Regions from separate parts of the Paenibacillus sp. 1SOY10 genome, predicted to be linked through region 3. Evidence: predicted binding sites of a transcription regulator. Region 3 holds the regulator's gene; each other region holds the start of a gene.

Region 1 (4,293 bases), on a different contig from region 3:
TCCTTTTGACGAGAATGTGTTGAAGGAAATCACTGACCTGAGTGAACAAAACAATTTTCAGGTCACGTGGGAAAAGATGCGGGGCGAAAGCATTTGGTTGACCTTCCTGACATCGATCATACCGCTTGCAATTATGTTCATCTTGTTCTTCTTCCTGTTCAACCAGGCGCAAGGTGGCGGCGGCAAAGTGATGAACTTTGGCAAGAGCCGGGCACGTCTGTACAATGAAGAGAAGAAGAAGGTAACTTTTGAAGATGTAGCCGGGGCTGACGAAGAGAAGCAGGAATTGGTGGAAGTTGTTGAGTTTCTGAAAGATCCACGGAAGTTCTCCGCAGTAGGCGCCAGAATTCCAAAAGGCGTTCTGCTCGTAGGTCCTCCGGGGACAGGTAAAACCCTCTTGGCTCGCGCCGTAGCCGGTGAAGCCGGGGTTCCGTTCTTCAGTATTTCCGGTTCTGACTTCGTCGAAATGTTCGTTGGGGTCGGGGCATCGCGTGTTCGTGACTTGTTCGAGAATGCGAAGAAGAATGCACCATGTATTATCTTCATCGATGAAATTGATGCGGTTGGTCGTCAGCGTGGTGCTGGTCTTGGCGGCGGTCACGATGAACGTGAACAAACGCTGAACCAATTGCTTGTAGAGATGGATGGTTTCGGTGGCAATGAAGGCATTATCATGATAGCCGCTACAAACCGTGCAGATATTTTGGACCCTGCCTTGCTGCGTCCGGGACGTTTTGACCGTCAAATTACAGTAGACCGTCCGGATGTCAAGGGACGCGAAGCGGTGTTGAAGGTTCATGCACGCAACAAGCCGTTGACCAAGGATGTACGTCTGGACGTCATTGCGAAGCGGACCACCGGTTTTACCGGTGCCGATCTGGAGAATCTGTTGAATGAGGCGGCGTTGCTTGCAGCGCGGCGGAACCGTAAAGATATCTCCATGCGGGAAGTCGATGAAGCAATTGACCGAGTAATCGTGGGTACAGAGAAGCGTAGCCGGGTGATCAGTGACCGCGAGAAACGTATTGTCGCTTATCATGAAGCAGGTCATACTATTGTTGGTTACTATCTGGAGCATGCCGATATGGTACACAAGGTTACGATTATTCCGCGGGGACGCGCTGGCGGGTATGTTATTATGCTGCCGAAGGAAGATCGTATGCTTGCTACGAAGAACGAATTGCTGGATAGAGTGACCGGCCTGCTTGGCGGACGCGTATCCGAGGAAATCTACATCGGTGAAATTGGTACCGGTGCATATAGCGACTTCCAGCAAGCAACCAGCATTGTGCGTAGCATGATCGTTGAATACGGGATGAGTGAGAAGCTTGGACCGATGCAGTTCGGCACATCCCAAGGCCAGGTATTCTTGGGCCGTGATATCGGGCATGAGCAGAACTATAGCGATCAAATCGCCTATGATATTGATCAAGAGATGCAGCGCTTTATTAATGAATCGTACGAACGCTGCAGAACGCTGCTGACCGAGCATGCTCGGGAAGTTCATCTCATTGCGGAGACGTTGCTTGAAGTGGAGACGTTGGAACTGGATCAGATCAAGTATCTGATTGAGAACGGCTCACTGGAAGGCTTCGAAAGTGTACCGCATGGGGATAGCGACTCTTCGGAATCGGGTGAACCAACTGTTGATAGTCTGGGAGATGTGCGCGTTCGTATTCAGGGTAAACCTGATGATGCGACACCTTCTGCTCCAGCGGGAGATATTCCAAACGATGCACCAGAAGGTGCAGCCGGCGGAGCTTCTGAGGGACCGAAGCCTGAGGGCGATGACGACAAAGGCTCAAATAACGGGGGCAATACGCCTACGGTATAAATGGTTATAACCATATAACATTAAGAAGCGCAAGATATTAGGGTGAAAATTCCAATATCTTGCGTTTTTTTAGGCTCAATTTAAATCAGTGTTTGACAAAAGACATCAATAGAGCGGAGGTCCGTAGGGATAGGGCCTCATTTTACATATGTTAAGCACTGGTTTCGGTGTTGAACCCTAAAAATTTTAGATAAATGCTCAATCCCCGTATCTGCGTGGTAATGCCGGATTTCCTGCCAAAAATCAAGGAAAGCGGCTGTATCCGCTCTTCTCTGGTACATTGACAGTGCCTTGGACCTTGTGTAAATTAGTTCTTAAACACCGTGTGAAATTTGATACGTTCTTGTGAAATGATGCGGAAGAGTGGCGTATAGAGAATAGAAGCCAGCCGATGCAAGAGGGACGGGAAGCAGCGGACGTACCGTTGCTACAAGTCAAGCACCTTATGGGGGAGGAATTCAGGTGGAGGCTTTAGCACTAGAGCGGAAAGCGGAAATGAACCGTGAACTGCGTGAAAGGCTGGTTCAGCTTAAGAAGGAACGTAATGCAATTATATTGGCGCACTATTATCAGCGCGATGAAATTCAAGAGGTAGCTGACTTTCGTGGCGACTCTTTTTTACTCGCTCAGAAGGCCGCTTCTACAGATGCGGAGACCATTGTTTTCTGTGGTGTGCATTTTATGGGAGAAAGTGCCAAGATTCTGGCACCGGGCAAGACCGTGCTCATCCCGGATGAACGAGCGGGTTGTCCCATGGCGGATATGGTCAACGTGGATGGCTTGCGCAAGCTGAAAGCCCAGCATCCCAATGCCAAGGTCGTGACTTATATTAACTCTTCGGCCGATGTTAAGGCGGAGACCGATATCTGCTGTACGTCATCCAACGCCGTTCAAGTGATAAATTCCGTGGACGCAGATGAAATTATCTGGGTACCGGACAAGAACCTGGGCCACTATGTACAGCAGCATACAGACAAGAAGCTGATTATTTGGGAAGGTTACTGCAACACGCATGATATGCTAACGGTTAAAGATGTGGTTGAAATGAAGGCCAAATATCCAAACGCCGAGTTCGTAGTACATCCAGAGTGCCGCCCCGAAGTGGTGGAGATGGGTGATTTCGTAGGGAGTACCACGGCCATTTTGAACTATTGTAAAAATTCGTCTGCCAAGCAGTTTATTGTGGGCACCGAGGATGGAACCGGATATCAGCTCCGTTTGGATAGCCCAGATAAAGAATTTCATTTTGCCACTAAATTCTTGGTGTGTCCTAATATGAAAGTCAACAATTTGAAGAAGCTGGTCAAATGTCTGGAGACAATGCAACCGCAGATTTACGTACCGCCGGTCGTTGCCGATAAAGCCAGATTATCCTTAGAGCGCATGCTGCAAGTTCAATAGCATGCGCTACTCTCTTGTCTAAGATAGGTGACGATCGTGATTCCACAATATTTAACTGATTTTGAGCTTGGTAAGCTGCCCACAGTTGATACGGATGTTATTGTCATTGGTTCAGGTATTGCCGGCCTGTTCACGGCCATTAAGGCCAGTGAACATCAACGTGTCATTATGATCACCAAAAAATCGCTGCTGGATAGCAATACCCGGTATGCCCAAGGCGGTATTGCTGCTGTTATTTCTGAAGATGACTCGCCCGCTTATCATCGTCAAGATACTCTGCTGGCGGGGGCGGGCCTTTGTTCCTCTGCTGCGGTTGATATTCTGGCAAATGAAGGGCCTGAGGGTGTCAGAGAATTAATGGCGATGGGCACCTTATTTGATCTGGAGAATGGGGAACTGGCGCTGACGCGGGAGGGAGCGCACAGCCACCGCCGGATACTGCATGCCAATGGCGACGCAACAGGCTATGAAATCGTACGAGCCTTATCTGCTCAGGTTGCCTCGCATCCTCATATTGAGGTGTGGGATAATCATTACGTGATCGATTTAATCACGGAGGATAACGAATGCCTGGGTGCATTGGTAGAACGACCTGACGGAGGGCAACTGTTCCTGCGTGCCAAGGCGACCGTTCTATGTTCCGGGGGCGCCGGACAGTTGTACCGGTATACAACTAATCCGGAGGTGGCGACCGGGGATGGAGTGGCGATAGCTTATCGTGCAGGTGCGGTAGTACGCGACATGGAATTTATTCAATTTCATCCAACGGCCCTTTGCTATCCGGGCGCACCGAGATTCTTGATCTCCGAGGCTGTACGTGGCGAAGGTGCAGTGCTGCGCAATATTAAAGGTGAGCGATTTATGAGTAAATACCATGAGCTGATGGAGCTTGCTCCACGGGACATTGTGGCTAGGGCCATCGTAAGCGAGATGGAGGCTACGGGTGCGAGCATGGCCTATCTGGATATTACCCATGAAGATCCTGATTTGGTAAGACGCCGCTTCCCGACCATTTACGAAACTTGTATGAGCTATGGATTGGATATGACCAATGATTG
Region 2 (4,293 bases), 180 kb from region 3:
AACCCAAAATGCACTCAAAAAGGCTGGTGCTCTTGAGGGGCACGTGCTATAATAATCCCATTGATCATGCATGGTTCCCAAAGGGGAGTAGCTGTTACAGTAAAGTCGTCAATACGGGAATCATACATACCCCGGCTTTATTGGCAACCAATGAGTTGTTAGCGAGACCTTTGCCCTAGCGAGTATTGGGTAAAGGTTTTTTTGATGCAAATTTTGCGTCGTGCCCGATACGGACACGGCGTGTTTTTTTTGGAGGAAGGCTGGAGTTTCTTCCCGTAGCTTCGGCTGCATGAAATGTTTTGCAGACAGCAAAACTAATTCTGTTTGCGGGTAGTGGCGGCTTTGCACAGAAGAAATCCTCCAACAAAGTGGGGTTCCCAGCATGGAGAATAGAAAGGGGAGAGAATATGGAGTTATTAACACCTGAGTTTTGGATGGCTTTATTATCCATCATCCTGATTGACCTTGTCCTTGCCGGGGACAACGCTATTGTCATTGGACTTGCCGCTAGAAATGTTCCGCAGAAAGACCAGAGGAAGGTTATTATATGGGGCACGGTCGGAGCGATTATCATTCGGGTCATTATGACCTTGTTGGTGGTACAACTGCTCTTGATTCCTGGATTGCGACTTGCCGGGGGACTTGCCTTGGTATGGATCGCTTATCAACTGCTGGTCGACGAGAAGAGCCATGATATCAAAGCCGGTAATCAGATGTGGGCAGCGATTCGTACGATTATCATAGCCGACGCCATGATGGGCCTTGATAATATCCTGGCTGTAGCTGGTGCGGCCCATGGTGATAATCTGCTGGTTATTATGGGACTTGCCATTTCTGTTCCAATCATGGTGTGGGGCAGCACAATGATACTGAAGCTGACAGAACGCTTCCCGGTTGTTATTACGATTGGTGCAGCCGTGCTGGCCTGGACGGCATCCAAGATGATTGTGGCCGAGCCACTGATTCATGGATGGTTTGCCAGCGGATGGCTTAAATACAGTTTTGAGATCCTGGTTATCCTCGCTGTTGTAGGACTGGGTACGCAAATGAAGAAAAGAAGAGAGAAGATGCGTCAGGATGCGCTTCAAGCTGCTCAAGCATCACAAGTATCGCGGTGATAAAGCGCTTGAAGATATGCCCGGTATAAGTCACTGCGAATGTAATATACTATAGTAATTAGCGGCCGCCGCCAAGGCGGTCGTTTTTTTAAATCCGAAAGGCCCCCCTTACTTTATTCGCTTAAATATGCTAATATGAAATATACTAACTAAATGTAAGCATTAAGCATTTAGCTGGCCATGATTAATGAGGTGATGTTATGGAAGAGCATTCTCATGCGATGTGTCCACGTTTCGAATCGGCTTTTTCCTTTCTGGGCAAGCGCTGGAACGGGCTGATCATTAGGACACTGATGAGCGGGCCGAAGCGATTCAAGGATATTTCCAATCAGATTCCTTCCATGAGTGACAAGATGCTTTCGGAACGGATGAAGGATCTGGAATTTGAAGGAATTTTAATAAGACATGTGTATCCCGAGACGCCGGTACGGATTGAATATGAATTGACGGACAAGGGAAGAGCACTACGTCCGGTCATGGAAGAGGTTCAGAGCTGGGCCTCGGAATGGATTAAGTGATTGGCATGCCGTTTCAGGCTAGCTGGAACGGCATGAATAATATAGAAAGTGGGTGTACTTGTGGCTGAGGTTATTGTAATTGGAGCAGGGCCGGCCGGAGCCAGTGCAGCACTCTTTTTGGCCAAGGCGGGGAAAGAGACGCTCGTCCTGGACGGCAACGCCAGCATGACTAAACGAGCATGGATTGAAAATCATTATGGTGCCAAGGAGATTTCCGGCCCCGATTTATTGAAGATCGGACGGGAACAAGCTGAGAAATTTGGCGCTAAATTCATTGAGGAAAAGGTAATTGCGATTGATACCAATGGTGGCTCCAAGGTCACCCTGAAGACGGAATCTGGCCGCAGTTATGAAGCCTCTCATATCATTCTGGCTACAGGTGCAATCACGGAACTTGCAAGCGCTACCGGACTGGAGCTTAAGGAAGGGCGCGAGCCTCGCATTAAGACGGTAATCGCTACAGATGGTGAAGGCCGTACCAGCGTACCCCGTGTTTGGGCTGCCGGTACTGTGGCTGGTGTGAGTGTGCATACCATCATTACCGCCGGAGATGGTGCCAAAGTCGCGATCGAATTGATTAGCGAATTAAATGGCGAGCGTTACGTTGACCATGATTTACTTAAATAATTATCAATTATACATTGATTAGTAAGCTTCTAAAGAGGTCTTCCCATAGGGAGGCCTCTTTATTTTGTTCTAGAAATACCGCTGCTGATAGGAATCTGCATCACAAATCAATGAATAATAGCACACTGACAAACAAGAGAAATGACAATTCATTATGAATCGTTTCACATTGGTTGTGAATAGAATCACAATAACCTCTTTCTGAAGCTATACACTTTTAGTATAGGATTCAGGTTGAAGCTTAAAGTGCATAGGCACAGTCAGTTTGAACTGGAGGAGGCAAATTAATGAGTAAAGACAAAGAGAGATTGATCGTGATTGGTAACGGCATGGCCGGCATGAGTGCGGTGGAACAAATTCTCAAATTGACATCCAAATTTGATATTACCGTCTTCGGTAGTGAGCCGTATCCCAATTACAACCGGATTATGCTCTCATATGTACTTGAAGGCAGTAAGACGATGGATGATATCGTACTAAATGATTTGAATTGGTACAAGGATAACGGCATTAGCCTGCATCTTGGGACAACCGTGGAGCGTATTGATGCCGGGGCCAAGGAAGTTATAGCGACAAACGGGCAACGTGTACCTTACGATAAGGTACTAATTGCAACTGGCTCTAATTCGTTTATTCTCCCAATTCCGGGCTGTGACAAACAAGGTGTAGTAGGCTTCCGTGATATAGCGGATTGTGAGCAGATGTTAGATGCGGCAAAAACTTGCAAAACGGCGGCGGTCATCGCTGGCGGATTGCTTGGCTTGGAGGCGGCCAAAGGGCTGGTACAGCTCGGCATGGACGTAACGGTGGTCCATTTGATGGAAGACCTGATGGAGCGTCAGCTTGATCCCCAAGCATCCAGCATGTTGAAAGCCGAGCTGGAACGCCAAGGGATTAAGTTCAAATTGGGCGCACAAACCTCGGAATTGTTAGGAGACCAGAGAGTGACCGGCTTGCGGTTCGTTGATGGGACCGAGCTTGCTGCCGAGTTCGTTGTGATGGCTGTAGGCATCAAGCCTAATGTAACGGTGGCTCAGGCAAGTGGACTTACAGTCAATCGGGGAATCGTAGTCGATGATTTCATGCAAACCTCGCTGGAAGGCGTATATTCAGTCGGCGAATGCACGGAGCATAGAGGGACTTGTTATGGTCTGGTTGCTCCTTTATTCGAGCAGGGCATGGTGATGGCTAAGCATATCAGTGGTGTTGAGACGGCTCCTTACGTCGGTTCAGTTGTATCGACCAAATTAAAAATTTCCGGAGTTGACGTGTTCTCGACCGGAGAGTTCCTGGATGGACCGGAGCATTCTGTGATTGTGAGCAAAGACGAGTGGAAGCGTACCTATAAGAAAATATTGTTGAAGGACGGCAAGCTCGTAGGTGCCGTGCTCTTTGGAGATATTTCGGATTCAGCCGAGCTGCAAAAGCTGACCAAGCAGCAGGTGGACATGACTGAGGAAATATATACTTCATTAATAGGTGGCGGTTGTTGTGGCGAAGGAGGCAAGAAAAGTGCTTCTGTTGAAGCGATGGCTGATGATGAAATTGTCTGTGGTTGTAACGGGGTAACGAAGGGAACGATTGTGGATGTTATTACAACCCAAGGATTGACGACAGTGGATGAAATTAAAGCTTGTACTGGTGCGACTCGCTCCTGTGGGGGCTGTAAGCCGGTAGTTGAGCAAATATTGCAATATGTATTGGGCGATGGCTTTACACAAACGGCCAAGCAGGGCATCTGTGGTTGCACAACACTAAGTCGGGATGAGATTGTAGCGGAGATCAAGGGGAAGGGCCTGCAGACGACCAAAGAGGTCATGAATGTACTGGGCTGGGATCAACCTGAGGGGTGCTCCAAGTGTCGACCGGCCATCAACTACTATCTGGGCATGGTGTATCCAGATACGCATGAAGACGAGAAGGCCTCTCGATTTGTCAACGAACGAATGAGCGCCAATATTCAGAAGGACGGTACGTACACGGTCGTGCCACGGATGTATGGGGGAGTGACGACACCGGAGGACTTGAAG
Region 3 (4,293 bases):
CCATCCTGCTCCAAATGCCGAATCACAGCTCCCAAATCGGTACCTGGTACCAAATCCAGCTTGACACCAAGCTCCTTAGGCTGTATATCCAGCTGCACCTGACTCACACCTTCAACATCCTTTAACAAGTTCTCCAGCGGGCGTTCTATTGCCCATTCTTGGTAAAGGAACCAACCGCCGAACAGTACAACTCCGGAAATGACGATACTGGCAGCAACTCGTCCAACACGCAGTTTCACGCGTTTGCCTCCTTTATCTGTAATAAATTATTCCGCCATAAGGCAGCTTCAAATATAGAATTAATTATATCTTTTTGTATATCATTGTTACAAACAATAGTATATCATACCGTATATCAAAATTCGAAAAAAAAGAATGGAAAACAAAAAAACAGTTTCGAAAGATCAGGTCTGCATCCTGAACTTCGAAACTGCTATGTCATGTCAACGATTAGGTAACGTAAATACCTCTGACAAAGGTTCGCCGGTACTGAAGCTGAAGAACCGATAATAATGATGGGCTTGCTGCTTGTAGAACAATTGCCAGACCAACTGGTCATTATAAATTCCCGGCAACAGACGGACCACCTCGATATCCGGCAACGTTTCCTTGATGATCCCTCTGATCTGGTCTTCGGACTTGCCTTCAGACAACAGGCGGACTTCCGGTTTCCCGTCTTGCGGTAACCAGACCATAATCTCCCGCCCATCCTCATCCTGTCCTTGAATCACAAAGCAAACCTTGTCCCAGACCGACTTCCATACCTCATCGCTGCGGACCAGTTCTGTCTCCTGTTTGGCTTGCTGAACCGCCGCCCTTTCGGCTTCCCAAGTATCCTCGTGAATATATATGTAGAACCGGTAGAGACCGATGAGCACTATCAACAGAATAATGATGGAGAGCAGGATCCATTGGGTTCGCTTCCTCAACCTTCTCTTCCTTTCTCTAAGCAGGCAACTGTAAGCCTCTTTTATCTTTCACCATGTATACTCACAGTGTACACCTGTATCTATATCAGTTGGACGGAACGATTAACGTGTCAATAACCCGTCAAATGCCTCTTGAGCCTCATAACGGATACGCTCTTCATCAAGTGTCAGGCAAGCCCCGTTCTTCACAACTTGCTTCCCATTAACCCATACATGCTCTACATCCCCTGAACCAGCGGAGTAAACCGCATGAGATACATAGTCCGTCTTCGGAACGAAATGTGCCTGTTCCGTGTTCAGCGCAATGAAATCTGCCTTCATTCCGGCAGCAAGCTTACCCGTCTCGGGCAAGAATACGGAACGCGCTCCGTATTCGGTCCCCATCTTCAGCGCTTCAAGTGCCGGAACAGCCGTAGGATCCCCAGATACTCCTTTATGAATCAAGGCCGCCAGACGAACTTCCTCCAGCATATCCAGATTATTGTTACTAGCCGGACCATCTGTGCCGAGGGATACGACGATGCCCTTCTTCAGCATTTCCGGCACACGGGCTACTCCGCTAGCCAACTTCAGGTTACTGCCCGGATTATGCGATACCGTCACTTGATGAGCCGCCAAAATATCCAGCTCCTCATCTGTTAAATGCACAGCATGGGCTAATAGAGTAGGCCGTGAGAACATGCCCAGATTCAATAAATGTTGAACCGGACGGACTCCGTAATCTTTAACATTTTGTTCAACTTCAGCCCGGGTCTCCGACATATGAGTATGCATCGGCAAATCCAGATCATGGGCCGCCTGTACGAATTTCTGAATGAACTCTGGCGGACAGGTATACGGAGCATGCGGCGATAACATCGTCGTAATCCGTCCATCCGCCTGACCCTGCCAATTACGAGCAAAGGCAATGGCTTCGTTCAGCTTCTGATCTTGTACCTCGGGTGGACATAGACCAATGGCCCCCCGCATAAGCACAGCCCGAATACCGGATTCCTGGGCGACCTTGGCCACCTCATCCATATGATCATACATGTCCAGGAAGGTCGTAGTCCCCCCCTTGAGCATTTCCAATACCGACAATGCCGTGCCAACACGTACATCCTCTGCTGTAAATTTGGCTTCCATCGGCCACATCTTTTCTTCGAGCCAGGTTTGCAGCACCATGTCGTCACCGTAACCTCTTAGCAGTGACATAGCAGCATGGCCATGGGTATTAATCAACCCGGGAAGAAACAGCAGGCCTTTACCATCAAAGCTTTCTGCACCCTCCACACCTTCGGGGCGTTCTTCCCCAATGTAAGTGATTGTATCACCCTCAACCAGCATATAACCTTGAATAACCGGACGCTCCTGATCCAATACCGCGAACGTCCCGTTCTTTATTAACCATTTTCGACTCATACTTCAGCATGTTCCTTTCCATTTTCCAGATAATAGGCCAGACTCAATAAGTCCGTTGTAAAGTCAGCCGCATGAATCCGTACTTCCGGCGGAACCTTCAATATGGTAGGGGCAAAATTCAATATTGCTCCGATGCCTGCGGCTACCAGTTGGTCTGCAACTCGTTGGGCTTCGAAATCCGGTACGGTAATGATGCCGATACGAATTTTTTCCTTCCTGACTGTATCCACCAACTCTTCAATCGGCCGGATCGTAATATTATTGATCTGCGTTCCGATTTTGTCTGGAGAAGCATCAAACACCGCCACAATCTTCATGTTATCCTTCAGATAAGCATTGTAATTGGATAACGCATGACCAAGATTACCAGCACCCACAAGGGCTACATTGATCTGTTGGTCGAGATTTAAAATCTGTTGAATCTTCTCAATGAGATAGGCAACGTCGTAGCCGATGCCCTTACGTCCAAAGTCTCCGAAATACGCCAAGTCCTTGCGAATTTGCGCTGGATTCAAATCCAGCTTCTGGCCCAGTTCCTGGGATGATACCGTAGGAACTTCCCTCCGGCTTAATTCATTCAAGAAGCGCAGATACACCGGCAATCGACGGACCACCGCATCAGAAATTTTATCTGATTTCATAATCATTCCCCCTCATCAACTTTACTTCATTTCATCAGCTTGATCAGCTTCATCAACCTGCAGCCATTCCGAGATACGTGAGACCATTTGGCCTAGCGGCATATGCTCCATCTTCGGTCCGGGCAAAGAATATAAGAAATACTTTCCGTAGTAGGATTCCAAGATACGTGTATCATAAACAATCACAATGCCGCGGTCCTGTGACGAACGTACCAGTCGTCCAAAACCCTGCTTGAAGCGGATGACCGCCTGCGGCACAGATAACTTCATAAATGGATTCTTCTTCTCGCGTTGTAATCGTTCGCTCTTCGCCTCCACCAGCGGATGGTTCGGCGGTTGGAAGGGTAAACGGACAATCGCCAGACTCGTCAGAGCCTCGCCAGGAATGTCAACACCTTCCCAGAAGCTGCTTGTGCCAAGCAGAACGGAAGCATCTTGCCCTTGGAAGCGACGCGTCAATTTGGTTCTGCTCCCGCTATCCATCCCCTGCCCAATCACTGTAATGCCCTTCTGGGCCAGCAAGGTCTTCAGCGGCTCATATACTTGTCGCAGCATCCGGTATGATGTGAATAACACCATCATTCTTCCCCGGGTTACTACTGCGGAGTCAGCAAGAGACTGTACCAGTGTATTGACGAAATGATCGTCACCTACTCCGCCCTTGACACTAGGGAAATCCCGCGGGATGACGAGCAGCGCCTGATCACGGTAATTAAACGGCGATGGGAGCATCGTGGTGACAAGCTTGTTCTCGCTTGCCGCCTCCGCTAAGCCCAGTTGTTCCACCATATACTGAAATGATTTATCGACCGACAAGGTAGCCGAGGTCATCACCACGCTCTTCTTCTTGTCGAAGAAATATTCCTTCAGTTGGGCACTGACGTCAATAGGTACCGCGTACATCTGCAACGAACGACTACGATAGTTACCGCTCGCTTCCATCCAGTACACCGTATCATCGCTCTCCAGCTTCATGAAGAACCGCAGTGCTTCCCGTTCGGTCGCCAGATCCTTGAACAAACCGCTGATGTCAGTCAGCAAGCTCTCAGACCCGTAATCATCCTGGTCCTCACGAATTTCGCTGAGCATGCGTTCACCCTTGCGGAGAACATCCCCCAACGCAACATATATTTGATTCTCCAGAGCGGTCAAGGTATCCCATTCCTTGGGCTCCTTACCTGGCAAGAGTCGATACACGAATTGCCCCGGATCACCAGGTGCCGCGTCACTACGATCCGGCATCAATGAGAACAATTGCTCGCTTAACTTGTCCCAGTTCTCCTTCACCTCAATCAGGTTCGGGTAGATACCATCAATGACCG

The links. The regulator Rex, encoded in region 3, represses fermentation and respiration genes when NADH is low (regulators of the CRP and FNR family bind a similar motif). The targets are predictions, from matches to a motif close to TTGTGAAATATTTCACAA.
Region 1: nadA (quinolinate synthase NadA) is a predicted target of Rex. The motif match lies at 2,178-2,195, and genes of this name have one in related genera.
Region 2: nirB (nitrite reductase large subunit NirB) is a predicted target of Rex. The motif match lies at 2,416-2,433, and genes of this name have one in related genera.

The regions. Positions count from the first base shown of each region.
Region 1 is NZ_JBXENK010000017.1:13,554-17,846, reverse strand. Features, by position in the region: gene ftsH (ATP-dependent zinc metalloprotease FtsH) at 1-1,834, shown strand, start outside; gene nadA (quinolinate synthase NadA) at 2,297-3,235, shown strand; gene nadB (L-aspartate oxidase) at 3,272-4,293, shown strand, end outside.
Region 2 is NZ_JBXENK010000002.1:655,541-659,833, forward strand. Features, by position in the region: gene AC1VOR_RS08850 (TerC family protein) at 408-1,118, shown strand; gene AC1VOR_RS08855 (winged helix-turn-helix transcriptional regulator) at 1,319-1,636, shown strand; gene AC1VOR_RS08860 (FAD-dependent oxidoreductase) at 1,697-2,263, shown strand; gene nirB (nitrite reductase large subunit NirB) at 2,551-4,293, shown strand, end outside.
Region 3 is NZ_JBXENK010000002.1:834,203-838,495, reverse strand. Features, by position in the region: gene AC1VOR_RS09795 (hypothetical protein) at 1-239, opposite strand, end outside; gene AC1VOR_RS09790 (cell wall elongation regulator TseB-like domain-containing protein) at 444-929, opposite strand; gene AC1VOR_RS09785 (amidohydrolase) at 1,032-2,330, opposite strand; gene AC1VOR_RS09780 (redox-sensing transcriptional repressor Rex) at 2,327-2,971, opposite strand; gene dinG (ATP-dependent DNA helicase DinG) at 2,993-4,293, opposite strand, start outside.